DNA from 3 places in the Paenibacillus sp. YAE3 genome. Region 2 is predicted to be linked to each of the others. Evidence: riboswitches for the same ligand, from Rfam matches in the RefSeq annotation. Region 2 holds a riboswitch; each other region holds the start of a gene.
The links. A riboswitch is a leader RNA that binds a small molecule or an ion and turns the genes downstream of it on or off. The one in region 2 is predicted to bind thiamine pyrophosphate.
Positions count from the first base shown of each region.

Region 1: it holds a riboswitch for thiamine pyrophosphate, as region 2 does, so the genes downstream of both, tenA (thiaminase II) here and AC27KL_RS13550 (ECF transporter S component) in region 2, are expected to answer to the same signal.
Region 3: it holds a riboswitch for thiamine pyrophosphate, as region 2 does, so the genes downstream of both, AC27KL_RS19780 (YkoF family thiamine/hydroxymethylpyrimidine-binding protein) here and AC27KL_RS13550 (ECF transporter S component) in region 2, are expected to answer to the same signal.

Region 1 is NZ_BAAIYF010000010.1:187,459-193,327, reverse strand. Features, by position in the region: gene thiE (thiamine phosphate synthase) at 1-96, opposite strand, end outside; gene thiD (bifunctional hydroxymethylpyrimidine kinase/phosphomethylpyrimidine kinase) at 93-905, opposite strand; gene thiM (hydroxyethylthiazole kinase) at 902-1,735, opposite strand; gene tenA (thiaminase II) at 1,732-2,430, opposite strand; TPP riboswitch at 2,562-2,666, opposite strand; gene AC27KL_RS20085 (ThiF family adenylyltransferase) at 2,764-3,786, opposite strand; gene AC27KL_RS20080 (thiazole synthase) at 3,798-4,565, opposite strand; gene thiS (sulfur carrier protein ThiS) at 4,571-4,777, opposite strand; gene thiO (glycine oxidase ThiO) at 4,758-5,869, opposite strand, start outside.
Region 2 is NZ_BAAIYF010000006.1:166,999-172,867, reverse strand. Features, by position in the region: gene AC27KL_RS13565 (phosphotransferase enzyme family protein) at 1-268, shown strand, start outside; gene AC27KL_RS13560 (SDR family oxidoreductase) at 280-1,146, shown strand; gene asd (archaetidylserine decarboxylase) at 1,143-1,949, opposite strand; TPP riboswitch at 2,277-2,388, shown strand; gene AC27KL_RS13550 (ECF transporter S component) at 2,494-3,102, shown strand; gene AC27KL_RS13545 (ABC transporter ATP-binding protein) at 3,095-4,633, shown strand; gene AC27KL_RS13540 (energy-coupling factor transporter transmembrane component T family protein) at 4,633-5,439, shown strand; gene AC27KL_RS13535 (YheC/YheD family endospore coat-associated protein) at 5,465-5,869, opposite strand, start outside.
Region 3 is NZ_BAAIYF010000010.1:113,309-119,177, forward strand. Features, by position in the region: gene AC27KL_RS19765 (energy-coupling factor transporter transmembrane component T family protein) at 1-353, opposite strand, end outside; gene AC27KL_RS19770 (ABC transporter ATP-binding protein) at 347-2,125, opposite strand; gene AC27KL_RS19775 (ECF transporter S component) at 2,125-2,718, opposite strand; gene AC27KL_RS19780 (YkoF family thiamine/hydroxymethylpyrimidine-binding protein) at 2,715-3,371, opposite strand; TPP riboswitch at 3,515-3,631, opposite strand; gene AC27KL_RS19785 (HelD family protein) at 3,930-5,869, shown strand, end outside.

The DNA.
Region 1 (5,869 bases), on a different contig from region 2:
CACGACCTCCGCCGCATCTTGCCTGCAATTGACGCTGCCGACGACAAGATAAAGCTTCAGCCTTTCCTTCAAGTCGGTCGGTTCAAAGCGTTTCACCGGACCATCTCCTTCCTGCGCCGGTACGCCCAATGATTGGTCGGGCCGCTGCCTCCTCCGATGCCAAGCGCCTCCTCGATGGCGGCCTGGATGTAATCCCTTGCGGTATGTACGGCTTCGCCAGGGGACGCCCCTTTCGCAAGTTCGGCCGCGATGGCCGCGGAAAACGTGCAGCCCGTTCCGTGCGTATGTTTCGTCGCTATTCTGGGCCGCGCGATCTCCGTAAACGACTCCCCGTCGTACAGCAGGTCGACGGCCTCGTCCGACGCCGGATCGTGGCCCCCTTTAATGACGACCATTTTGACGCCGAACTCCGCGATTGTTATTGCTGCTTCGCGGCGCTCCTCCATCGAGGCAATCGGCCGCCCGGCAAGCACTTCCGCCTCCGGTATATTCGGCGTGACGATGAGCGCAAGCGGCAGCAGCCTGCGCGTCAACGCCTCGACGGCATCGTCCCGCAGCAGTTCCGCCCCGCCTTTGGCGATCATGACCGGATCGACGACTACCCGGTTCCATCCGAATGTTTCGATCTGATCCGCAACCGCTTCGATAATGTCGGCGCTGAACAGCATGCCCGTTTTGACCGCGTCCGGGCCAAGATCCGTCCCCACGGCATGGATTTGCCCGGCAACGGCTGCGGCCGGCAGCGGATAGACGCCGTCCACGCCCAGCGTGTTTTGGATCGTAACCGCCGTAATCGCCGACATTCCGAATGCGCCGAGCTCCTGGAACGTTTTCAGGTCGGCCTGGATTCCGGCTCCGCCGCCGCTGTCGGAACCGGCTATCGTCAAGGCTTTCGGAACGCTCATTGCACGAACCCCCTTCCGGCCGAAACCGGGTGCTCGCTAAGCGCCTCTTCCGGAAGCGGATATTGATCCATTTCGGACAAGGCGTCAAGGAACGCGGCTTGAAAGCTTCCCGGCCCGCGGCCGCCTGCCGCCGCGTACGCCCGCGATGCCGCCGCCCCGTAAAAGGCAAGCGCAGCCGCCCCGGCCGTCAACAAATCCGTTTCAACGGCGGCAAACGCGCCGATGACCGACGTCAACAGGCAACCCGTCCCGGTTACGCGGGTGAGCATCGGATGTCCGCCCCGGACCACGTATCCCTTCAATCCGTCCGTAATGACGTCCTCCCGACCGGTGATCGCCACGACGCTGCCGAGACGGCAGGCGGCCCGCACCGCGAGGTCGACCGAAGGCTCCGATTCGGACTCTTCCGCATCCACGCCTTTGATGGCCGCCGTTTCGCCGATCAGGTTCGCGATTTCGGCCGCATTGCCGCGAACCAAGGCGACGCGGACTTCCCGCAGAATCTCCAGGGCGGCTTTCGTCCGGAACGGAGTGGCGCCTGCACCTACCGGATCGAGAATCACCGGCACTCCGTGCAAATTCGCCGACCGGCCGGCAATGATTGCGGCTTCGACCAGCCCGGCGCTGAGCGTGCCCAGGTTCAACACCAGCGCGCCCGCTATTTTCGCCATATCAGCAACTTCCTTCCGGGCATAGGCCATGACGGGGGACGCTCCGATCGCCAGCAATCCGTTCGCCGTAAAATTCGTCACCACCATATTCGTGATGTTGTGCACGAGAGGCCTGCGCCGCTTGACGATGCCGGGCAAATGCTGCATATCCTCGATCATCGTCCCACCCCTTCCGCCGGGATCATGGGAACCGGCCATTCTTCCAGCGTATATGCCATGTCCCAGAACATGTACTCCAGACGGCAGCTTGCCGCGAAATGCTCCTTGAGACGTTTTTTCCGGTCGGAAGACAAACCTTGCGCCCGCTCGTCCAGCAGCAGACGCATCTTATCCGTAATCCCGCCTTCGAAGCGGCCGTAAAAGTGCATCCAATCGTAAAACGGATGGGAACGGTCCGGCTTCACTTCCGCCAGCAATTTGGCGCCGATCTCCGTATACGTCCAAGGGCACGGCAGCATCGCCGCCAAAATATCCTCAAGCGTTCCTCCATGGGCCACGCTCAGCATGTGGCGGACATAATGGTTCGCCGACGGGGCAAGCGGGTAACCCTGCAATTGTTCGTACGAAACGCCCGCCACGCTGCAAAAATTGTTGTGCGGATGCGTTTCGCTGTGCAAGATGAACGAAATTTGCTCGTTAAAAAGGGCCATCGTGTCGCGGCTGTCGCATTTCGAGATCGCGATTCCGTATAACTGGATATAGGCGTTCAAATACTCGAAATCCTGCTTCACGTAATGGATCAGCTGCTCCTTCCGCAAAGTTCCCTCCGCAATGCCGCGCACGAACGGATGGTCAAAAATGGCGCGAAAAATCGGATCCGCTTCGTTTCGAAGCTCATCGGTAAAACGGGTCATGCCAACACCTCCGAATGAATTTGGATGAAATCCAAACAAGAAGAAGCCGGAAGCGGCCGATCAAACTCAAAAAAGCCGCCCCGAAATGGAGCGGCTCCGAAACGCTATCAGCATGAAAAGGCATGGGATAGGCGAAGTCCGTTCCACTTCCCTACGCCGGTATGATCCGGATCAGGTTCAAAGGGTCCAAGCATCCTTGTCTCAGCCGCTTGCTCGCGGCTCCCCCAGTGGATTTCGTATGAAGTTCGTTTTTCACCCTTTACTTTATCCTTCAAGCCGCCGCTTGTCAAACCGGAAACATCGGCGCCGAATGTTCCCTCCGCCCCTTCGGACTCAGCCTAAATAGCGGTGGTACAAGCTTTTGGCTTCCGCGATGTCCTTCGTTCCGTGCACGAGAACCCGCCCGTCCCAAAAAACCGTCAACCGGCATCCTCCCGCCGCAAAAGACACGAGATACGGGTTCTCCTTGACCTCGCCGCCCAGCCGGGACAATCTGCGCGCCAGCTCCTTCAAATCGCGCCGGACCGGTGCGTGCGGACGAATTTGCACCGTATCCCGGCCGCACAACACGGCTGTCCGGGACTGATTGGCCGGCTGCAGGTACGGGTGGGTGCGGTGTTTTCCGCATGACGGGCAATCCGGCTTCTTCATGCCCCCGACCCGGATCGCGGCATGGGCGCCCGTCCATAAATCGAACGAAACGAGCTTGCCGTGCAAAGCATCCCGATCGCCTACCAACAGCTTAAGCGCTTCGGAGGCTTGGTAAGCCGCGACCATTTGCGCCGCCGGAGCGATGACGCCGGCCGTATCGCAAGTTGCGCCGCCGGTCGGCACCGTCCCAAGCAAACAGTAGAGGCATGGCGTTCGGCCGGGCACGATCGTGAAGGTTATGCCGTAACTGCCGACGCAAGCGCCGTAAATCCATGGAATGCCCAGCTTCTGGGACAAATCGTTGATCACGAGCCGCGTCTCGAAGTTGTCCGTCCCGTCGAGGATGACGTCCACGCCCTGCGCCAGCCCTTCGATTTCCGCAGCGGCGGCGTCGGCGACGACGGCCCGGATGTCGATGTCCGAATTGATGCGTTCCAGGCGGGCTTTGGCCGCCGCCGCTTTCGGCAGGCGCAGCAGGGCGTCTTCTTCGCAGTACAGCTGCTGCCGCTGCAGATTGCTCGTCTCCACGTAGTCGCGGTCCACGATGGTGACGGTGCCTACGCCTGCGCGCACAAGCGTTTCCGCGCTTACCGACCCCAGCGCTCCCGCGCCGACGATCAGGACATGCCCCTCTCCAAGCTTCCGCTGGCCGTCCGGACCGATTTGGGGGAACAACGCTTGCCTCGAATACCGATCGTTATGCATCCCGTCCCCGCTCATGTGACGCTGATTCCCTCGAGCGGGCTGCTGGCGGTCCCGCAGCGCTTTTTCGGAATGCGGCCGGCTTCGTAGCCGAGCCGCCCCGCTTCGATGGCGAGCTTCATGGCGAGGGCCATTTTTACCGGGTCCTTGGCGCCCGAAACCGCCGAATTAAGCAGCACGCCGTCGGCGCCAAGCTCCATGGCGACGGCCGCGTCCGACGGCGTGCCGATGCCGGCGTCGACGATGACGGGCACGGTAGATTGCTCGATGATAAGGCTCAAGTTCAAGGGGTTCACGATTCCTTGGCCGGAGCCGATCGGCGATGCTCCCGGCATCACCGCGTGCACGCCGAGTTCCTGCAGCCGCTTCGCCAGCAGCACGTCGTCCGACGTGTAGGGCAGCACGATGAATCCTTCCTCCAGGAGCATTTCCGAAGCCCGCAGCGTTTCGATCGGATCGGGAAGCAGCGTCTTCATGTCGCCGATCACCTCGACCTTGATCATGTCGCATAATCCGGAGGCTTTGGCGAGCCTTGCGATGCGCACCGCTTCCTCCGCCGTCCGCGCGCCCGCCGTATTGGGCAGCAGCGTAAACCGTTCGATGTCGATCATCTCCAAAAAATTAGGCTGGTCCGGTTCGTAAATGTTCATCCGCCGAACGGCAAACGTCAAGATTTGGGCGCCGGATACGTTTACGGCTGCCTTCTGCACCTCAAAATCCGGGAACTTCCCCGTTCCCAGCAGCAATCTCGATTGAAATTGATGCGGTCCGATAGTTAACATGTTCCTTATCCTCCTCCCACAAAATGCACCAGCTCGATCCGGTCTCCGTTTCGGACGGCCGTGTCCGCATGTTCGTTTTTCCCGAGTACGGCCTGGTTGATTTCCACGACGACGACTTGCCGATCCAGGCCAAAATGTTCCAACAGCCGCGATACCGTCGCGACCGACTCCGGCACCTGCACGGCTTCCCCGTTAACGATCAGATCCAGCATGAACGCCCCTCCCTTCCGGCTGCCTGACGGCCCCATGCCGCTCGGGCGCAAAAGATTCCCAGCCTGCGAATGCGGGCTGCCCGCCGCTCATCTGTTCGGCGATCAGTGCCCCGGTAATGGGGCTCAGCAGTACGCCGTTGCGATAATGCCCTACGGCGACGAACAAACCGTCGCAGCCTGCCGCCGCTCCGAGATAAGGGAGGCCGTCGCGGGTTTGCGGCCGCAGCCCTGCCCACGCCTTCTCCCACCTGGCAGCCGTTATCCGCGGCACGAGAGCGGCTGCTTTGGCCATCAGCCCCATCAAACCTTCGACGGACACCGTCAGCTCATCGTTGCGCTCGACCATGGAAGCTCCGACGAGGAGTCTCCCTCCCCGCTTCGGCACCAAATAACAGCCGTCGGTGAATATGGTATGGCTTACCAAAGGGACCTCCGTTACGACCGAAAAGCATTCGCCTTTCACCGGGTATACGCCGGTTTCGATTCCCGCTTGCGCCAGCAGCCGCTGGCCGTGGACGCCTGCAGCGATGACCGCCTGTCCGCAGCTTATCGTCCCTTCATCCGTGACGACGCCGGTAACCCGCCCCCGTTCCAGCCGCAGCGAACGAACGCTGCAATTCTCCTTGGCTTCGGCGCCGAGCATGACGGCTGCCCGGACATAGGCGGCCGTCAATTCGGGCGCCGACACCTGCCCGTCCCCGGGAATCCGCATCGCGCCTTCGATGCGGCCCGTCAGGTTAGGCTCCAACTCGTTAGCTTCAGCAGGCGTAAGCCACGCCGCCGTTTCCCCTGCTTGGCGTTGAGAGGCGATCATCCGCCGGCAATCGGCGGCCTGGTCGGGCGTCAACGCCACCTTCAAAAGCCCTTTCTGCACCAGTCCGATGTCGATGCCGGTAAGCTCCCTCAGCTCCTCCGCCAGCCGGGGAAACATCGCCCGGCTCTGCCGTGCGAGGTCGAACAGCACGTCCGCCCGGTGCGTCTCCGACTGGGCGCCGAGCATGCCGGCCGCCGCGCCCGACGCGCCGGAGCCGATTGTCTCCCGCTCCAGAATCAATACGCGCCTGCCCTTCTTTGCCAGATGGTACGCGATGG
Region 2 (5,869 bases):
TTTGGCGCAGTCGTTTATCGGCTTGTACCCTGTGCAGCGCCAATGGTTCATGGAAGGATACGAGCGGCTGCGGCCCGTTTCCGGCCAGCCGGGCTGCATTCCTGCGCTCGAAACGTTTTTTGTCAAAGCGCTGATCGAAAACCAGAGCTTCCATGCCCCGCATCCGTGGGAAGCGGCGGAGCTGAGGGAAAGCAAGCCGTATTCGCTGGCGCTCCTTCGGCATTATTTGGACGGGAAGCCGTTTCTGTTCGAAGCGATTCCCGTATAAGGTGGGATAACATGAAAACAATGCAAGGGGAGCCGGTAGCCCTGGTAACGGGCGGTTCAAGCGGCTTCGGTTTGCTGACGGCGGTTGAGCTTGCCCGGCGGGGATTCGCCGTCATCGCAGGCATCCGGAGGATGGAGGCGCAGGCAGAGCTGATGGACGCGGCGGCGCAAGCCGGGGTGCAGGGGAAAATCGTTGCCGTGCGGCTGGACGTTACCGACGCCGCCGGCGTGACGGACGCGGCGGCATACATACGCCGGCAGTACGGCCGGTTGGACGTGCTGGTCAACAATGCCGGAACGGCCTACGGAGGTTTCGTCGAGGAGGTGCCTGCCGCGATTTGGCAGGAACAGATGGATACGAACTTTCACGGCATGGTGCGGGTGACGCAGGCGGTGCTGCCGATCATGCGGGAGCGGGGGAAAGGCCGGATCATCCAGATGAGCAGCATCAGCGGCCGCATCGGATTTCCGGGATATGCGCCGTACGCTTCCTCGAAATTCGCCATAGAGGGTTTCAGCGAATGCCTTGCGCTCGAAGCCAAACCCTTCGGCATCGATGTGGTCCTGGTAGAGCCCGGGGCCTACGGAACCCCGATTTGGGACAAGGGGTTCGCGCAAATGAGCGCTCCCGAAGGTTCGCCTTACCGGGCCATGATGGACAAGGTGCTGGCGTTTTCGCGAAAAAGCGCACGACAAGGAGGCGACCCGAAGGAGGTAGCCGAACTCGTTGCGCGTATCGCATGCATGAAGCGGCCCGCGTTCCGGTACGCGCTGCCGGGGAGCACCCGGCTGACGCTCCGGGCCAAAGCGATCCTGCCGGGGCGTTTGCTGCAAAAGATGATCGCTTCCGTACTGGGCCGGGACGAAAGCGGATCTTAGCCCTTGTCCCGCGGGACCGGAGGGTGAAGCGTTCCGAGAAGCTGGCCCATCCGGACGTGGTCCCCGGGCTTCAGGCCGGCCCTTGGCGTAAACGTTCCGTCCTGCGTCAGCAGCACGACGGTCGAGCCGAATTCGAAATAGGCCAGGTCGTCGCCGTTGTTCCAGCGGGACACGGATTCGTCGTCGTAACGGATGCTGCTGACGTTCATGGCGCCGACCTTCACGACGGCGACCTCGCCGTATTCCCCGGCGATGTAGGTGATCAGCCGCTCGTTCCGGCACAGCACCGATTTCATCCGGGTCATGCCGAATTCGTTGACCGGATAAGCCCGGCCCTTGATATGCTCGCTTTCCGTACGCACCCCCGTAATGGGGGAATGGATGCGGTGGTAGTCGGTCGGGCTTAAATAAAGCACAAAAAAATAGCCGTGTTTGTACAGCTCCAAATGGGGGGAAAAGTTCAGCAGCTCCGCCACGGAATAATCCTGGCCTTTGACGTTTAATATCGTCCCCGCGCTAATGTCGCCCATGGCCGTTATTTTGGCGTCGACCGGGCTTGTCAGCACGTTCGGCCCTTCCTCGACCGGGCGCATGCCCGGCTTCAGCCGGCGCGAAAAAAACTCGTTCAGCGTCCGGTATTCGTGGATTTCCTTTTCGGCTTCGTCGGCCGGAATCTGATAGCTTTTTATAAAATAAGGGATGACGCCCCTGCTGAGCCTGCTGTGGGAAAAACGCCCCATCAATGCGGACAGCCACTTTCTTGAGGAGAGCTCCGTCATCAGCCTTAACAATCGTTTTGCCATGCTATTTCTCCCTTCGGATGGTGCTTCGAGTCGATTTATAGAGTTAACGTTCGCGGCCGCCTTATGGTTTCACCGAATTTCGGCCGGATCCGAAATGCGCAGCATACTATTTTTGGAACACTCTGAAATATATTGACATAGAATAGCGGTTAAATCAATAAGGTCTAACGCAAGACGGACGGCCGCATGCAGGGGGAGGGAAGTAGGGCAGGGGCTGCCGAGGAAAAATTTTTTCTGTTGCCAACCGGCACGGAATTGGTGTATTTTGGAACCAGGAACCGGACGCTTTCGCATGCTTCGTTTTTTTGGCGAAGGGCGGTCCGTTACATATTGGGATGCGGGAGCTTGAGTGAATCAGGCTGAGATTGCAGCTGTATCCGCTGCTGACCGGGAATCTGATCTGGATAATGCCAGCGTAGAGAATTCGCGATAGAAGCCCATGGATTGGGCTTATTTAACCGTCTCTCTTTGCGTATCCAGGGCGGTTTTTTTCATGCCTATTTTTGCGCATTCCCGCTCACCGAAGAAGAGAGGAAGATGTAGGATGAATCACGTGCTTCAGGCGGAAAAAAGGAAAGGGCTGCGGCTGAGCGATTTGCTGGTCACGATTTTGCTGTCGCTTGTGCTTGGCGTCGTCTATCATTTTTGGAGCTCGGTGTACGATCTGTTCAAGCCGCTGTTTTTTCAGGCCGATGAGCTGGTGTACGGGGTCTGGTTTTTGGCGCCGACGCTCGCCATGCTGCTGATTCGCAAACCCGGCGTTGCCCTGTTGGCGGAGGTGGCGGCGGCCCATGTGGAAATTTTGTTCGGCAGCGAATGGGGCGTTCAGCTGGTGCTTTACAGCGTCGCGCAAGGCCTTGCGGCGGAACTGGTTTTTGCCTTGCTGCGCTACCGCAGCTTCAAGATGGGGACGGCGGCATTTGCGGGCGCGGCCGCTGCGCTCGGTTCGTTTGCGGTCGATGTTTATTTTGGTTACGTGACGGACTATACGCTCGGGATGATGCTGTTCAAATACGTGCTCCGAATCATCAGCTCCGCGATTTTGGCGGGATATTTGGCGTTTGCGCTGGCGAAGGCGCTGGAGGCTACCGGCGTGACGCAGCTGCTGCGGCCCGTGACCCAAAAGGATTATGAAGCGCTTGACCATGATTGAGTCGCTTGATTTAGAACCGTTCGGGCCGGAGACCGTGGCGGGAGTCAGCAAGCTCAGGCTTAAATTTCCGGGAGAGCCGTCTTTCGTGTTCAAGGATTTGTCCCTGTCCGTTCGCCGCGGCGAGAAAGTGCTGCTGCTCGGGCCCAGCGGCTGCGGCAAATCGACGCTGCTGCAGGTGCTCGGCGGGCTGATTCCGCAAGTGATCGAGGTGCCGATCAAAGCGGAAGGCATCGTGGCGCCGGATTCCAGAGGGTACGTGTTCCAGGATCCGGATACGCAGTTTTGCATGCCATACGTCGACGAGGAGCTGGCGTTCGTATTGGAAAACCGCGGAATTCCGCGGGAACGGATGGTGCCCGAAATGCGCCGGGCCCTTGAAGCGGTCGGTTTGCGTCCGGATCTGCTGCATGTTCCGGTAGACAGCCTGTCCCAAGGCATGAAGCAGCGGCTGGCGCTGGCCTCCGTGCTGCTGCTGGAGCCCGAGGTCATTTTTCTGGACGAACCGTCCGCCCTCCTGGACCCCGAGGGGAGAAAACAGATGTGGGAGTCCGTCTGGAAAGCGGCGGAAGGGCGGACTTTAATCGTCGTGGAGCACCGGATCGAAGAGATTGCGGACCGGATGGACCGGATCGTCCTGCTGGCTCCCGACGGGAGCGTTCTCGGCGACGGCCCTCCCGCATGGGTTTTCGGCGCCTTCCGGCGGGAGCTGCAGCAGTACGGCATCTGGTATCCGGGCGTATGGGAGGATTTTTTCAAGGTGCTTGACCTGAGGCGGGGCGGAGCGGCGAAGCCGCTGGAGCCGGACGCATCCGCTCCGCTTCTGACGCTGCGGCGGTTTGCGGGATTCCGGGCCGGCCGGCCCGTGGTGCGGGCAGACGAGGCGCGGGTCGATCCCGGTGATTTTATCGCGGTCGTCGGTCCGAACGGGGCCGGCAAAAGCTCGCTTTTGCTCAGCCTGATGTCGCTCCTGCGCTTTCGCGGGGAATACCGGTTATGCGGGGAGGCCATGCCGGAAACGGAGGGCGCCTCCCGGAGAGCGCGCCGGGCTGTTCGTCCGCCCTCGGACCGGATCGGTTACGTGTTCCAAAACCCGGAATTCCAGTTCGTCGCGGAATCGGTGCTGGAGGAAGTCGGCTTTTCCGCGAAAGGGAAAGAAGCGGGGAAGGCCGAGGCCGAAGCGAAAGCGCGAGGGTTGCTGCGATTCTTTCATTTGGAAGGGCTGGAACGCCGCCATCCGTACCAGCTTTCCACCGGCCAAAAACGGAGGCTCAGCATGGCGGCCGCCGTCGCGGGCGAGCAGCCTGTCCTTTTGCTGGATGAACCGACCTTCGGCCAGGATGCCCGGAATACGTTTGCGATCCTCGATTACTGCCTGGAGATGCAGGAAAAGGGAGCAGCCATCGTGATGGTCACCCATGAAGAGAACATCGCCCGGCGTGTTGCCACGAAGGTGTGGGAGGTGCTGGACGGCGCGGTTGCCGAACGTCCGGCGATCGAGGCCGACCGGGCAGAAAGGCGGGCGGGCACATGATCGAATTGCTGAAACCGGCGCGGCAAACGGTGCTGCTGCGCACCAATCCGGCCATCAAGCTCGTCCTGTTTGTCGCGTTGTGCCTGGTCACGGTGCTGACGCGGAACATCGACTTCGCGGCGTACCAGGCGCTGGTATATACCGTTCTATTATTCGCGTTCGGCGGGTTTCCGGTCCGGAAGACGCTTCTGTTGGTTCTGCCGTTTGGTTTTCTTTTCGTCTCCTCCTCCATGACGATGATCCTGTTCGGGAAAGGGGACACGTTGTGGTGGCAGTGGGGGCTCTTTCGCATTTCGGAGGAAAGCTTTTATCGCGGGCTTCATCTGGGATTCCGCTCGATTGCGTTTGCGGCCGAAGGGTTGCTTTTTGTCAGCACGACGCCGTCCGTAAAGCTGTTTTACGCCCTTATGCAAAATTTCAGGCTGGCCCCGCGGTTTGCTTACAGCTTTATGGCTTCGATCCGCCTGCTGCCGATGGTGTGGGAGGAATTTATGATCCGCAGGCAGGCGCTTCAGGTACGGGGGATCGCGGTTCGCGGAAAAGGGTTAAGGGGGATGGCGGAGCATGTCCGGCTGTACGCCGTGCCGCTCCTGTCCCAGAGCATCCGCCGGGCCCACCGGGTAGCCGTTGCGATGGAGGCGAAGCAGTTTGACGGCGGGGGAAAACGAACCTATTACTACCCGTCGAACGTCTCATGGACCGACGCGGCCGCCGTCCTGCTGCTTGCCCTCGCTCCATGCGCGGCTTATGCCGCCGCGGCCGTCTTCCCGTGGTTCGGCATCGCCGATGTCCGCTATCATTCCTAAACATGAGGGAACGAGGGAGCGGGCATCAGTCCCCAAGAAGATAACGCGCATAGGCCATGGGTTTGCGGTACGTTTCCTTCCACAGCCCGTTCAGGCCGGCCTTGCGGAAGCCGTAACGCTGATCGCGTCCGTTGCATTCGATAAAATAAGGTTTCCCCGTTTTCGACAAGCCGATGTCGAGCCCGAAGTCGGCCGCCCAGGGAAGATGCAGCTCCAATCTTGCGGCGATCCGCAGGGCAAGCTGTTTTACGTCCGTCAAGACGACATCGGGCGCCAAACCGGGAAGGCTTTCGGCAAGGACGGTTTCGGCGGGAAAAGCCCGGCCCCCTTGCGCCACGTTTGAAACGAAGGTACGGGAGGAGGCCGCCTTTGCATAAAGACCGGTGATCTCCCATTGCCCGCTGATGCCCCGCTGCACGGAAACGCGCAG
Region 3 (5,869 bases), on a different contig from region 2:
ACCTGAAATGCGGCCACCGTCACCCGCACCGGTCCGATGGACCATAGGACCGCGGAGCCCGGTTCCGGCTGCTCGCGCGGGAACAAAGCGGCGGTCCAGAAATAACCGCATGCCAGGACAAGGAACGGCGAAAACAGAAGCAGCCATCTTCTCCAGGAGACGTCCCCGAATATCCATGTGACAAGCAGCGTCATGACCAACGCCGCCGAAGTCGTCACCGGATCGAATACCAGCGACAGCGGGAGCACGCACAATACGACGGTCACGCCTTTGATGACCGGATTCAGCTCCTCAAGCCGAAGCAGCCGCGGCCGGGGGACCGGGACGGATTTTTCGCTCTGGACGTTCAGCATGGATCTCCCATCTCCATGGCTTGCAGCAACCGCGCGGCTATCGGGGGGATAAGGCCTTGATCTTCCAGAAATCGCGCGGGCTTGGACCAGAGCGAGATCGGAGGCCCCTCGAAATGAATCGAACCGCTGTTCATAACGATTACGCGGTCGGCGTATTCCTGCACGAATTCCATGTCATGCGTGATGACGACGACGGCCAACCCCTGGTCCGCGCGGGCCCGCAGGCCTGACATCAGCTCCTTGGCCCCATGGGCGTCCTGCCCGTAGGTCGGTTCGTCGCACAGCAAAATTTGCTGTTCGTCCGACAGCATGGCGGCCACGCTCAGGCGCCGCTTCTGTCCTTGGCTCAACGAGAAGGGGCTGAAGGACTCGCGGCCCTCCAGACGGAATCGTTGCAAAAGGCCGTTTACCCGCTCGCCGATGTCCGTGTCGCTGCGGTTCTGCAATCGAAAGGAATAAGCCAACTCGTCATACACCGTATCGGCGACGAATTGATGTTCCGGATGCTGGAAAATAAATCCGATCCGGCTCCGGAGCTCGGCTTCCTTCCAGTCCGGCAGCGGTTTGCCGTCCAGCGTGACGCTGCCGGACGAAGGCTCCAGAAGCCCGGACAGCACGGCGAACAGCGTCGATTTTCCCGCACCGTTCCTGCCGGTAACCGCCAGAAGCTCTCCCGCGCGGACCGACAGGGAGATCTCCTCGATCACCGCCCGTTTTCCCCGGAAGAAGGACAACCGGTCTGCGCGAAGCAGGATGCGTTCGGCAACGCCGGGGCCGGATGCGCGTTCGGAGACGGCCGCGCCGCGGCGCGCAGGTTCCGCGTTTTTTTGTAGCCGCGCCCGAAGCAAACGGGCCGCTTGTTTTTGAATTTGGGCCGGATACCCCGTCCATTCCTTGATAAGCTCCCGGGCGGAAAGCGGCAGCGGGCCCGGGATATCCCCGGCATCCGCTTGGCCGCCGGTCACGCCGGCATCCCGGATCAACGCGCGGTGAAGCGTGGCGGCCCGAGGGAGCCAAATGCCGTCTTGCGCCGCTTCGTGTGCTTGGTTCGTAAAAAACGCATCCGGTTTCCCCTCATATCGAACCGTTCCTTGCTTGTCCATAACGACAAGTCGGTCGACGTATTCCATCCATGGATCGAGGTTGTGCTCGATCAGCAGGATCGTCATCGGCAGCAGCCGGCGGAGGGCATGGATCCGGTCCGCGAGCTGCTGCGCCGAAGCCGGATCGAGATTCGACGTCGGTTCGTCCAGGATGAGCACCTTGGGCCTAAGGACGAGCGCCGCGGCGATGGCGACGCGCTGTTTTTGCCCTCCGGAGAGCGTATGGATTTCTTTCTCCCGGCACTCGCTCAGCTGAACGAGCTTCAGTGCATCTTCGATCCGCCCGCCGATCTCCTCCCGGGGGCAGCCGATGTTTTCCAGGCAAAAGGCGAGCTCCTGCTCGACCGTCAGCATGCAAAACTGGCTGTCCGGGTCTTGAAAGACGATGCCGACGGTTTGGGCCGTTTTTCCGGGATGGCGAAGGTCCGGCGTTTCTCCGAACAGCTTCACGCTGCCGGTAACGACGCTTTCCACCGCATGCGGGTATATCCCGTTCAAGCAGAGGGCGAGCGAGCTTTTTCCGCAGCCGCCGGGACCCAAAAGCAGCGTGATTTCCCCCTTGTATAACGACATCGAAACCGAAGACAGCACGTCATCCCCAAGATGGTCGTCGAGCTTCAGGGAAATCCGGTCGGCTTCCAGCACCGGTCGGCGGTCTACAGCGGCCATTAGGACACCTCCGCCTTGGAACTCAGCTGACCGCGCGAAGTTTTGGCGATCGGGAAGCTGCGGAGCACGCCGGTTTTGGCCAGCGCGTCGGCGATCCATTTGCCGAGCAGGCCGGCGAGCAGCACGGAGCTGAGGATGCGGGTGATGAACATGGCCAGCAGCAGGCCCGGGGACAACGCGGCAAACCCCGAGTGGATGAAACCCCAGGCAAAGCTGAAGACGGCCGAACCGGCGCCTGCGGCCATCAAGGCCGGGGCGGAATAGTTCCGGTAACGCAGCGCCGCAAAGACGGCTTCGGCCCCGAGCCCTTGGATAAAGGCCGACAAAATAAGCACCGGCCCTGTCGTATTGCCGATCAGAAGCTCGACGGTTCCGGCCACCGTTTCCGACAAAAGCGCGGCTCCCGGACGCTGCAATATATATGCCGAGATGATCGATACGATAAACCAGATCCCGAAAATGACCTCGTATCCCATCGGCCCCATCAAGCCGACCAGGACGTTGCCGACCTGCAGGAAAAGAACGTATACGACGGCAAAAACGACCGACAGCGAACTCAGCACGATAATGTCGCGCAATTTCCAGTTTTTCATCGGATCTGCGCCTCCCCGGCTTGTTTTCGCGCAGGCTTCGGGGAAGGGCTGTTGCACGACAGGGTTGCGGTCATCACCAAATGGGACGTTTCCTCCGCAGCGTTGGCAAACGCCTGCTCCAGCGTCCGGAACACGTCGCCGGCAGTCCCGTCGAGGCGGCTTGCATAATGAACGCTTCCGGAGAAGGTGCCCAGCGTTTGAGCCGTCCGGACCGCCTCCGCGATCATGCCCATATATCCCGGCGCGTTCATCGGATAAAGGGCGAACTGCGCCGACGTGTCGACCCCCGAGGGGGCAGCGTTCAAACGGACGTCATCCTCCGACATGTACGCGTCGCCGCTGGAGTCGCCCGGGCAGCCGATCGAAAACGTGCCGCTGAACACGACATGCTCCCCGCTTTCCGCCGCATGGGCGAACATCGACTGCACGACGTCGAACACATGGGACATCCGCCCGCGGACGCAGGTGCTGACATCGTCCGTAAACATCCATACTTTGGACGTATTCGTCCGTTTCAAAGCCTCTTCGATGATTTCGGCAAAACGGCCGCTCATCGGATAAATCGAAAAACGGCAGCCCGCGATGCGGCTGGTCCCGCAAGCGCCGGCGGATCCCCCGCACGCTTCTATGCCGTTATGCAAATTTTCAGTCATAACCTTCGTTTCCTCCTTCATCGAACGCTGATCGATTTTCAACTTCAAGCCGGCCGGCACGCAAAAAAACCGCACCCGAAAGAGTGCAGCTCGCGGACGGCTCGAAGGCCGGTTCCGTCGTTCGGATCGAAGGGCCTCGAAGCAGTCGTTTCACCGCACTTCCCCACGCTAGTATGACCTAGATCGGGTGTAAAGGGTTAACGTTCGCGCATGCATTCGCTACTTGTCTCTCAGCCAGAAAGGCACCCCTAGTGCTATCTATCCGTATGCAGTTTTTTGCTGGTTCCCATTATACAGCTTCGAAAAAGATTGTAAAGACCCGAGTCTTTTGAAAGCGCCGTTTTCAAAACGGGCCGCGCTGGAGAATGCGCCTTCATTGTGATATACTGAATATCCTTTCTAAGCGGGCTTATGGCTCACGACTAAGCATCAGCTTACCAGGGCAGGGTGGTTCGCGGCGTTCGCCCCGTACATATCGTAGGGTTGCAGCGAACGGCGCACGAACGGCTCCCGCGGCCATTTTGGGCTGGCGGAAAAACTTTTAGGAGGTAACTGAAATTGGAGCAAACTTTTCAAAGTGCCTATCAAGAGGAAGAGCGAAGGCTGAATGCAACGATAGCGGAAATCGACAAGCAGCTGGAGCGGCTGCGCGCGATCCCGGTGTATACCGGGCATGATTTTACCGAGCAGGTGCTCGAGGCCGGGCGCGAGGAAAAAAGGCAGTCCTTGGCCAAGAGCCTGGCGGCCCCTTATTTTGGACGGCTTGATTTTCAGGAAAAAAAGGATGCGGCGCCCAAACCGCTTTACATCGGCAAAATCGGCGTCGATCACGAGGAGGTCGGCGAGCAGCCGATGGTCATCGATTGGCGGGCCCCGATCGCCAGCGTGTTTTATTCCTTCACGGGCGGGGATGAACCGGCTTCGTACGAAGCGCCCGGAGGAACGATTGAAGGGCTGGTGTATTTAAAGCGGAACCTCGTCATCCGGAAGCAGATTTTGGAGCGGGTGTCCGACACGTATGACCGGAACGGCGACCAGCCGGCCGTATCCGACGAATTTCTGGTATACCGGCTGGGCGAAAACAAGGACAACAAGCTGCGCGACATCGTTTCCACCATCCAGGCGGAGCAGGACAAAATCATCCGCGCGGCAAAAAATACGGCGCTGATCATCCAAGGGGTGGCGGGAAGCGGAAAAACGACCGTGGCGCTGCACCGCCTCGCCTATTTGCTGTATCAGTACAAGGAGCAGGTCACGGCAGAGAAGATGATCATTTTTGCCCCGAACCATATGTTCCTCGATTACATTTCCGACGTGCTGCCCGAACTCGGCGTCGGGGACATCCAGCAGAGCACGTTCGCGGATTGGGCCATGAAGCAGCTCGGCATCGAGATTCCGCTTGCCGATCCGTCCGAGACGCTTTCCTACTGGTTCGAATCGGACGGGGGAATGCCGGAGGTGACGGACGAGGTTCCCGGACGCTTCAAGGGCTCGATCCGGTTCATGGAGATGATCCGCGCCTGCATCGAGGCGATGGAAGACGCTTCGGTGCCCCAAGCGGACTTTATGCCTTGGGAGGGCGCCGTGCTTGCGCGCGATACGATTCTCCACTGGTTCAACGACGAATATAAGCCGTATCCGCTCGCCAAGCGGAAAGAACGGGTGATGGCGAGAATCCACCGGTGGGTCGAGATGGAGCTGAAAAAGTCGCCTTCGGCCGCCGCGATGAAGGAACGGAAGAAAAAAGCGTCCCAGCGCGAAAAATCATATGCCGCCAAGTGGCCGAAGTTCGAGCCGCTCGTGCTGTACAAGCAAATGTTCAAAGCGCTGAAGCTGCAGGCCGGCTGGCCGGAAGAACGGCTGGCGGGCATTCCGGACGCCGTGTTGAAATCGACGCAAAAGGATTTGAAAAAGGATATCCTGCGCGAGGAAGACCTGCCTGCCCTGTTGTACATCCATTATTTGCTCAACGATATCACGGGAGAACAGCGGTTCGACCATATCGTCATCGACGAGGCGCAGGATTTTTCGCCATTTCAGGTCGCGGTCCTCGATTTGTTCGTGAAAGGCCACTCCTTTACCATTCTCGGGGATTTGTCCCAAGGCATCCATGCCTACCGGGGAGTTCATGGCTGGGAGGAAATGAGGGCCTGGTTCAAGCCGGAAGACACGGCGTATTTTGCGCTTACGCGGAGCTACCGCTCCACGATGGAAATCATCGAATTCGCCAACCGCATCCTCGAGCAAGGGGTAAGCAGCGAACTGCTTGCGGTGCCCGTTTTTCGGAGCGGGAACCCGGTGCGCATGATCGCCTATGGAAGCGGCGAAGACGAGCGCTTAAAGGGCCTGCGCGAAGGGCTGCTTAAGCTTTCGTCGGGCGATTACCGAACGGTGGCCGTGTTGACGCGGACGCTGAAGGACGCAAGGGCGCTGCACGAACGGCTGCAGCCGGACTTGCCTGATCTTCACTTGATCGACGGCGGCGACCAGGCGTACGA